DNA from 3 places in the Ruminococcus sp. RTP21358st1_G6_RTP21358_211008 genome. Region 3 is predicted to be linked to each of the others. Evidence: predicted binding sites of a transcription regulator. Region 3 holds the regulator's gene; each other region holds the start of a gene.
What was found. Region 3 encodes LexA, which represses DNA repair genes until DNA is damaged. Its sites were predicted from a motif close to CNAACANNTGTTNG; they were not measured.
Positions count from the first base shown of each region.

Region 1 (3,287 bases), on a different contig from region 3:
GCGGATCTTATGGACGGAACACCTATTTATGATATAAAGCCTTATCTGGCTTACGTGGACAGCCATCCGGAAGCAGCGGGCGGATTTACCGACCAGATTTAGGATCATAAGCTGAAAGTAGAGTTTCCGGAAAAGCTTTTGAAGAAGATTCCAGAGGAAAAAAGAGAAGCACTTCTGGCTGTCCTTGCAAACGATCCAAGACCTGGGTATCAGAAAGACCCTGAAAGAAAATACGGAATGTCTTTTGGATCCTGGGATATTCATTTTAAAGTAGATGGAGAACAGCTGCAGGTATTGGAGGTATTTAACACTTTCACGAATTAAATCGAAAAAACCCTTGCAAAAAGTCGAATTTTTTCATAAAATGGAGAAAAAGTTTTTGAGGAGCATAAGGATTATGAGAAAAGTTGTAAAGTTTGGCGGAAGCTCCCTTGCAAATGCGGAGCAGTTTGAAAAAGTCGGAGATATTATCAGAAGTGAAGAGAGCAGACGTTTTGTTGTTCCTTCTGCACCAGGTAAGAGATTTGACGGGGACACGAAGGTAACAGATCTTCTTTACAGCTGTTATGACGCAGCTGCAAATGGCGGTGATTTTGAAAAGGTTTTAGAAGAAATCAAATCTCGTTATTATGAGATTATTAAAGGGCTTGGCCTTGCTCTTTCCATGGAAGAGGATTTCCAGTTGATCAAAGAGAATTTTAAAGCACAGATTGGCAGGGATTACGCCGCTTCCCGTGGAGAATATCTGAACGGCAAAGTGATGGCTGCTTATCTTGGTTATGAATTTGTGGATGCAGCAGAAGTAATCCGTTTTGATAAAAACGGAAATCTGGATTCAGAGAAGACAGACAAACTTCTGAACAAGCGTCTTTCCAAATGTGAGAATGCAGTTGTGCCGGGCTTCTATGGTGCAAAGGACGATGGAACTGTGACCACTTTTTCCAGAGGTGGTTCTGATGTGACAGGTTCTCTGGTTGCCAAGGCAATTAAGGCTGATATGTATGAAAACTGGACTGATGTATCCGGTTTCCTTGTAACAGACCCGAGAATTGTAAAGAATCCGGCTGTGATTGAGACCATTACATACCGTGAACTTCGTGAGCTTTCCTACATGGGAGCTACTGTTCTTCATGAAGATGCTATTTTCCCTGTAAGAAAAGAGGGAATTCCGATTAATATCCGTAACACCAACCGTCCGGAGGATAAGGGAACTTTTATTGTGGAGAGTACCTGCCGCAAGCCGAAATATACCATAACCGGTATTGCAGGAAAGAAAGGTTTCTGTTCTATCAACATTGAGAAGTCCATGATGAACAGTGAAATCGGATTTGGCAGAAGAGTGCTTCAGGTATTTGAAGACCAGGGAATCAGTTTTGAGCATGTTCCATCCGGTATTGATACCATGACAGTATATGTTCACCAGGATGAGTTTGAAGAAAAGGAGCAGCAGGTAATTGCGGGAATCCATCGCCTGGTTCAGCCGGATTTTGTGGAAATGGAATCTGACCTTGCCCTGATCGCAGTTGTAGGACGTGGAATGAAATCCACCCGCGGTACAGCCGGAAGAATTTTCTCTGCCCTCGCACATGCAAATGTAAACGTCAAGATGATTGACCAGGGTTCCAGTGAGCTGAATATTATTATCGGTGTGGAAAACCGTGATTTTGAAAATGCAGTGAAAGCAATTTATGATATTTTTGTGCTGACACAGATTTGAAATTGAGTGGATAGGTCACCTGTCGGCAGCATTCACATATATGAAAATCTGCTCATACGTTCAGAACGTCTGGTATTCATGAATTCGCTGATGTAAGCATGTACCATTTCTGGCTGTCGTCCGGGAGCTTTAATAGTAAAAGAATGAGATAAGAGCCGTAAATCAAAGGTAGTGTTAGAATTAATCTTTGATTTATGGCTCTTTTTGTATAGAAAAAATTTCGTGCCGTTTTATGATATTGACAAAACAGAACATACGTTCTAAAATAAAACAAGAACAAACGTTCTGAAATTGAGAATAATAAAGAACGCGAAACACAGATTACATAAAAGGAGTTTTGTTACGGGATGATTATTCAGGAATCAATGACATTGAAGCGGAAGCTGGAGATTTTATCGGATGCCGCGAAATATGATGTGGCTTGCACATCCAGTGGTGTGGATCGAAAGGGAGATGGAAAGGGCATGGGAAACAGCATTGCTGCCGGAATCTGTCATAGTTTTGCTCAGGATGGCAGATGTATCAGTCTTTTGAAGATCCTTTATACAAATGAATGTGTATTTGACTGTAAATACTGTATAAACAGAGCCTCCAATGATGTGGTGCGTACCAGTTTTACCCCAGAAGAAGTGTGTCGTCTGACTATGGAATTTTACAGGAGGAACTATATTGAAGGACTGTTTTTAAGTTCCGGAGTAAAGGAAAGTCCAGACAGGACTATGGAAGAACTGCTTTGTACAGTAAATCTTCTTCGTAATAAATATCATTTTCAGGGATATATTCATTTGAAAGCCATTCCAGGTGCTGCTCCTGAACTGATCGCCAGGGCGGGGTATCTGGCAGATCGCATGAGCGTGAACCTGGAACTTCCTACTGCAGACGGGCTTAGGAAACTGGCACCGCATAAGAGCAGGCAAACCATTCTTCGCTCCATGAAGCAGATTCAGCAGCAGCGAGATCAGAATAAGGAGGAATTGGTTCTGTACCGTCATGCCCTTAAGTTTGTACCAGCCGGTCAAAGTACCCAGATGATTATTGGAGCTATGGGGGAGAGCGATTATCAGATCGTGTCAGTAGCAGAATCTTTGTATAAGAACTTTGCATTAAAAAGAGTTTTTTATTCGGCTTTTGTCGCCGTAAATGAAGATAAGGATCTGCTCATGTCCTTATCAGGTCCGCCTCTTCTTCGAGAACACCGACTTTATCAGGCAGACTGGCTTATGCGGTTTTATGGTTTTCGGGCTTCAGAACTGCTTTCAGAGAAGCATCCGGATTTTAACCTTCTTCTGGATCCCAAGGCAGACTGGGCAGTGTCACATTTGGAGTTTTTTCCGGTAGAGATCAACCAGGCAGATTATTATGAACTTCTTCGTGTACCGGGAATCGGTTATACCTCTGCCAGAAGAATCATTGGAGCCAGGAGAACCCATTCCCTGGAATTTGCAGATTTGAAGAGGATTGGTGTGGTTCTGAAGCGTGCCTTATATTTTATCACCTGTAATGGCCGCATGATGTACAATACCAGGTTGGAGGAATCTTATATTACCCGTAATCTTCTGGATGAAGAGAA
Region 1 is NZ_JBDGDM010000054.1:8,233-11,519, forward strand. Features, by position in the region: partial or broken gene tsaA (tRNA (N6-threonylcarbamoyladenosine(37)-N6)-methyltransferase TrmO) at 1-324, shown strand, start outside; gene AB5Z12_RS17360 (aspartate kinase) at 398-1,717, shown strand; gene AB5Z12_RS17365 (putative DNA modification/repair radical SAM protein) at 2,065-3,287, shown strand, end outside.
Region 1: the regulator LexA is predicted to act here: its motif matches at 1,966-1,979, upstream of AB5Z12_RS17365 (putative DNA modification/repair radical SAM protein).

Region 2 (3,287 bases), on a different contig from region 3:
GTGGCTGATAAGCTGACACAGGCAGCGATGTTAATCTGTCTGTTTACTCGTTTTCCGCATGTGCTTCTTTTAATCGTAATAATGGCAGGTAAGGAGCTGTATATGGTAGTCAGTGGATGTCTTGTGATACGAAAGACAGGAAAAGTACATGGTGCAGACTGGCATGGAAAGATAGTAACCTTTTTATTATATGGAACTGCAGCGGTGCATATTATATGGTTCCACATTACACCGATGGTATCAGATCTGTTGATTGGTTTGTGCGCTATAATGATGGTCATATCGGTCGCTCTGTATATTATCCAGAATACCAGGACTCTTAAGGAAGAGACTGTATAAGCAATTTTATATTGCAATGACTAGAAAAATATTTAGGAGAAGATAGATATAAACAGTAAGTCAAACACACAAACTATGAAGTCTTTAGTCGGTTTAATAAAATTTTAGATAGAAAATAAATCATTATAAAAAGATCCTGTTCATACTATGATATATAGAACAGGATCTTTATTTACTTTATTTCGCCAGGAAATTGCTCTGAATCTCCATCGGCATATGATAAGCCTGGCCTCGTTTTGTCAGGCTGTATAATTTAAAGCTCATTAGTTCCGGAGTCGCATTCAATGAACTGCAGAGTCCGAAATAATCCAGGTCCTCGTTCTGAACCATCAGCCTTTTAAAATTAGCCAACTACTTTTCCAAAAGTTTTTAAGATGGATCCGGAAGTGACTTGGATAGGGGCATATTTTTTATTTAGAGAAATAAGCTGAATACCGGAATCGGATTGATGATATTTCTTTACATAAGCATCACCATCAAGGAAGAAGACACCGATTTCTCCTTCTTCAAGTGTTTCTTGTTTATGAATCCAGATGATCTGTCCATCCAGATAGAGAGGCTCCATGCTGTCACCACATACCCGGACACCGAAGTCAGCACTGGAAGATACTTCATCACCAACTTCAATTTCGGAAAAACGGTCGGAATCAAGGAATTGTCCTGTTCCAGCTGAAACCGGGAGATCATAGAGACTGAGAGTTCTTCGTGGAAATTGATAAATGATTGGTTCTTCTCGAATGTATTCCCCACTTTTCATTAATAGGTTCATGTAGTCAAGAACTTTGGCTTGTCCTTCGTCATTTAATTTGGAGAAAAGTTTCTCATCCGTTCCAATCTGGAATGTTCTATTTATATCGGAAATCTCAAGAATCTCACAGAGGGCAAAAAATTGTAAAACATTTGGCAGGTTTACATTTTTTTCCCATTTACTGATAGAATGAGCTTTTACATCTAAGCCTCTTTCACACAGAAGAGCTGCCAGTTGTGGTTGAGACAGTTTTCGGTCTTTTCTTTTATTAGCAATAATGGATCCAAAATCTTTCTTTATCATCATACACCTCCATATGCAGGTATTTATTCCCTATATATACTATAACCCATAACAGATAAAAAATCAACAATAATAGCGTTAAAATCCATAAAAACGACATATCTGCTACTTTACAAAGATTTAAAAGCGATATATAATGCCTATATAGAAAAAGAACGCACGTTCTAAAAAGGAAAGGTGAAAATGTGGAAAGAACAATATTGCACAGCGATGCCAATTGTTTTTATGCTAGTGTGGAAATGCTTTATCATCCAGAATATGTTGGTAAGCCATTAGCTGTAGGAGGAGATTCTGAAGCGAGGCATGGAATTGTATTGACGGCGAATTATATTGCGAAGAGAAGCGGCGTTAAGACTGGCATGGCATTGTGGCAGGCAAAGCAGGTTTGCCCGGATTTGATATTTGTGCCTCCGAGGATGGATTTATATTTGAAATTTTCCTCAATGTTGCGAGAAATATATTCGGAATATACGAATCAAGTTGAACCGTATGGATGTGATGAAGCTTGGCTTGATGTAACTGATAGTTTTTCACTGAAAGGTGACGGAAGAAAAATTGCAGAAGAAATTAACAGAAGGGTAAAGAAAGAACTGGGTATTACGGTAAGCATTGGAATTTCCTGGAATAAAATTTTTGCAAAACTTGGAAGCGATTATAAAAAGCCTGATGGAATTACAGAATTTAATCGGACGAATTATCGTGAACTAATCTGGAAACTTCCGGTATCAGATCTTCTATATGTAGGAAGATCAACGAATAGAACTTTACAGAAATATGGTATTCGCACAATCGGAGAACTGGCAAGAACAGATCCAAGTTTTCTGGAACGGCAGCTTGGGAAAATGGGACTTGTCATTTATTCATTTGCGAATGGCTGGGATGATTCACCAGTTTCAGTAGAAGGATATCAGGCACCGATAAAGTCTATTGGCAACAGTACAACGACACCCAGAGATCTGGAAAATGATCAGGATGTACAGATTATTCTGATGGCATTGGCAGAAAGTGTCGCAGCCAGACTGCGGAAACATGGTTTTAAATGTAATGTAGTGTCAATTTCGATTCGTGATAATGGGTTATTTCATTTCTCCAGGCAAAGAAAGCTGCAGGATCTGACCGACATTACAGATGAGATAATGAGTGCAGCATACCAGCTTTTTAGAGAGAACTATCATTGGCCTCGTCCAATCAGAAGTCTTGGAATCCGTGCAGATGATCTGGTTATGGGGCAGGTTCCGGTGCAGTTAGATTTATTTATGAATGAGCAGCGCCGGGAAAAACAGGAGAAGTTAGACAGGGCAGTAGATGATATCAGGCGACGGTTTGGATATCACAGTGTCCAGAGAGCATTTATGTATCAGGATAAAATATTATCCAGCCTGGATGCACAGGGATCCCACACCGTTCATCCAGTTGGATATTTCAATGGGAGGTAAGTGCTTTGAATGATAACAAAGTTTATGTAGAAGTCATTGTAAAATTCAGCACAGAAGGCGCAATGATGCCAATAGAATTTATTTGGGAAGATGGAACTAAATATTTAATTGATAAAGTAAAATCGAAAGAACGTTGTGCCAGCCGGAAAGCGGGTGGTACAGGAATTATGTATACTGTAATGGTAGATGGTAAGGAATGCCATTTATATTATGAATTTGATAAATGGTTTATGGAGCGCAAGAGTGCGTAAAGATTTAAGAAAGAAAATAGGATCTGCAAAAGAGCTGACCTTTCCCTTTTGCTCTTTTCAGATTGACATATAAGGGCATTACATCTATGTTCATGAAACAATATGCCCACTATATTGTCCATGCAGATGTGTCTCTGCTCAAGAATAATTCTTATTGAGCTTCCGTCAAAATCACAGGGATGGGAGTGTAGAACGTCAGAGAAAGACGAT
Region 2 is NZ_JBDGDM010000024.1:42,988-46,274, forward strand. Features, by position in the region: gene AB5Z12_RS11060 (CDP-alcohol phosphatidyltransferase family protein) at 1-339, shown strand, start outside; gene AB5Z12_RS11065 (hypothetical protein) at 517-669, opposite strand; gene AB5Z12_RS11070 (S24 family peptidase) at 683-1,393, opposite strand; gene dinB (DNA polymerase IV) at 1,576-2,826, shown strand; gene AB5Z12_RS11080 (hypothetical protein) at 2,832-3,077, shown strand.
Region 2: the regulator LexA is predicted to act here: its motif matches at 1,543-1,556, upstream of dinB (DNA polymerase IV).

Region 3 (3,287 bases):
TTTTGCAAAAATTGAAAAAAAACTTTCCAAATACCTGGATGAGGATCGTTTCCAGCATACCATGGGCGTTATGTACACCAGCGCATGTCTGGCTATGGTCCATGGATATGATATCAAAGATGCACAGGTGTCCGGTCTTCTTCACGATTGCGCCAAATGCATTCCCAATAAGAAAAAACTGAAGATGTGCAGCGAACACAATATTCCGGTTTCCGATTTTGAGAGAAGTCACCCGTTTCTTCTCCACTCCCGTCTTGGAGCTTATATTGCTCACGAGAAATATGGGATTGACGATCAGGAGATTCTTTCTGCCATCAATTATCACACAACTGGCAGACGTGAAATGAGTCTTCTTGAAAAGATTATTTATATTGCAGATTATATTGAGCCCATGCGTTATAAAGCAAGCCGTTTACCGGAAATTCGCAAACTTGCGTTTGAAGACCTGGATGAGTGTATGTATGAGATCCTAAAAGATACCCTGGAGTATCTGGAAGAAGATTCTGCCGATGATATTGAGCCAACTTCCAAGGAGGCTTATATTTATTATAAAGAATTGCATAATAAGCGTAATAACGTATCTGATAATTAATACTCCGCATATACTGGCGACTATTTTTACTATTTACAATTAACATTCTACGAGATGCGAGATATTTCGCACGAGCGAAGGCCAGGTACCACCTGACAGAGGATATTATTTCACTTTTAAAGCCTTTTGTTCTCGCAGGAATTTAAAATAATATTAGGTCAGTATAAGCATTATTAAGAAAGGAGCAGATCAGAATGAGTACAGTAAGTACAGAGAAAATGATGGCACAGATTGCCTGCAAGGCAATTGATGATAAAAAGGGACAGGATATTAAGATAATTGATATTCATAATGTTTCTGTAATTGCAGATTATTTCGTAATCGCAAGCGGTACAAACTCCAATCAGGTTCAGGCGATCGTCGATAATGTGGAGGAGCAGCTTGGACGCGCTGGCTTTGAGGCGAAGCAGATTGAGGGAAACCGCAATTCCAGCTGGATTCTCATGGATTACGGCGATGTGATCGTGCATGTGTTTGATGAGGAAAACCGACTTTTCTATGATCTGGAGAGAATCTGGAGAGATGGAAAGGTTCTGGAGATGGATGCGTTTTTAGAGAAATAAAAAAGTCCCCTTTGGTAAACAATTGTCTGGAAACAGCAATTGTTTGCTAAAGGGGAAATTTTTTATGACTATTGGTAAAAACGCATGACACCAAATACTTTACCCAGAATCTGGATTTCTCCTGTAATGATAATGGGATCCATAGTGTCATTCTCTGGCTGAAGGCGGTAGTAGCCCTTCTCCTTATAGAAGGTCTTCACTGTGGCAGAGTCCTCTACCAGGGCAACTACAATGTCGCCGTTATCTGCAGTTGGCTGCTGCTTTACCAGAACCTGATCACCATCGAAGATTCCTGCATTGATCATGCTGTCGCCTTTTACCTTCAGCATGAAGCTCTGTTCATTGGGCATAAATTCTGCCGGGATGGGGAAGTAGCCATCTACATTCTCTACAGCCAGAATAGGCTGTCCGGCGGCTACAGTACCTACAAGCGGAACATTGACCACTTCACGGCGGACAAGATTGAAATTGTCATCAATGATCTCTATGGCTCTTGGCTTCGTGGCATCGCGGCGGATGTATCCGTTCTTCTCAAGAGCTTCCAGATGGGCATGAACAGATGATGTAGACTTCAGATTTACAGCTTCACAAATCTCACGAACTGCTGGCGGGAATCCGCGGTTCAGAATCTCACTTTTAATATATTCTAAAATTTCCTGCTGTTTTTTGCTGATTTTACCATATGTCATAAGAGTTTTCCTCCGAAATTCATTCAACTTTTTCTTATCATACCATATTTTTCTTAATTAAGCAAACAGATATTCTGAAAATATGTTCGTTTTTTGATATGCAGGCTGTTCACAGCTTCCAGCTTTGTTCACACACTTTTCGTTTTCTTTTCCTTGTGTTCACCGGCAAAAAATGGTACAATTGTTTGGTATGAAAATTCAGAGCCCGACTCAAAAACAAAGGGGGAATCCGCTTGTCCGAGAAGAAATCTAACAAGCCTGGCAAAACGGCAGGACTTTTTGTCCAGTTAAAGAACATATTCGGACTGAATATTGCCACCGTTGCTTTTGGTGTATTGTTATTATATATGATTTTTACTGCATTTTTACTTGTAACCTCCACACATATCGAATCTTACCAGGTTACCACAGGTCCTTTGTCGCGAAACGAGACCTACACTGGTATTTCTCTTCGGGAAGAGAGTGTTTTTAAGGCAGAATCCTCCGGTTATGTGAATTATTATGCCCGGGAGGGAAGTAAGATCAATGCCAACGGTGCTGTTTACGGATTAAGTTCCGGAAAAATTGCAGAAACCAAGTCTGCATTGACTGCTGATGAACTGGAGAAGATCCGCAGTTCTATGCTCAGCTTTTCCAAAGGATTTTCCGGAAGTAAATTTAACAACACTTACAGTTTTAAGAACCAGCTGGAGGGAAGCATCCTTCAGTATGAGGGAATTTCCACTGACGGGAATGCAGATTCACAAGTAGTGACCATCGGCGGACAGAATATCTGTAAAGCCCAGGAAGACGGCATTATCCTCTATTCTATGGACGGCTATGAGAATAAGACTGTGGAAAACATTACAGCAGAAGATTTTGACCAGACTTCTTACCATGAAACGGATCTGAAGACATCCGAAAAGGTGCAGGCCGGAGATAACATTTATACAAATATTACCAGCGAATTATGGAGCCTGATCATTCCACTAAGCGACAAACAGGCCGCCAAGCTGGAGGGACGTTCCACCATTCGTGTGAAATTTCTCAAGGATGATATGACACAGAGCGGCGATTTTTCCATCATAAAAATCGATGGTGACAAATATGGAAAAATCGACTTCAGCCGCGGTCTGATCCGCTATGCATCTGACCGTTTTCTGGATATTGAACTGGTTACCAATACAGTAACCGGTCTTAAGATTCCCCTTTCCGCTATTGAATCCAAGGATTTTTACGTGATTCCGGCAGAATATGCCACAACTGATCCTGACAGCGGAAGTGTAGGCTTTAACAAGATTTCCAAAGATTCCAGCGGAAATAACGTAAGAACCTTTATCAATGCTACAATCTACGGTAAAGTTAAAATTGAATCAGATGATGATTCTGCTGATGAAGCTTACAATTATTACGTGGATAGAAGCGCTTTTAAAGAAGGAGATGCTATTGTAAAAGATGACTCCA
Region 3 is NZ_JBDGDM010000031.1:38,844-42,130, reverse strand. Features, by position in the region: gene yqeK (bis(5'-nucleosyl)-tetraphosphatase (symmetrical) YqeK) at 1-592, shown strand, start outside; gene rsfS (ribosome silencing factor) at 787-1,155, shown strand; gene lexA (transcriptional repressor LexA) at 1,224-1,844, opposite strand; gene AB5Z12_RS13015 (HlyD family efflux transporter periplasmic adaptor subunit) at 2,078-3,287, shown strand, end outside.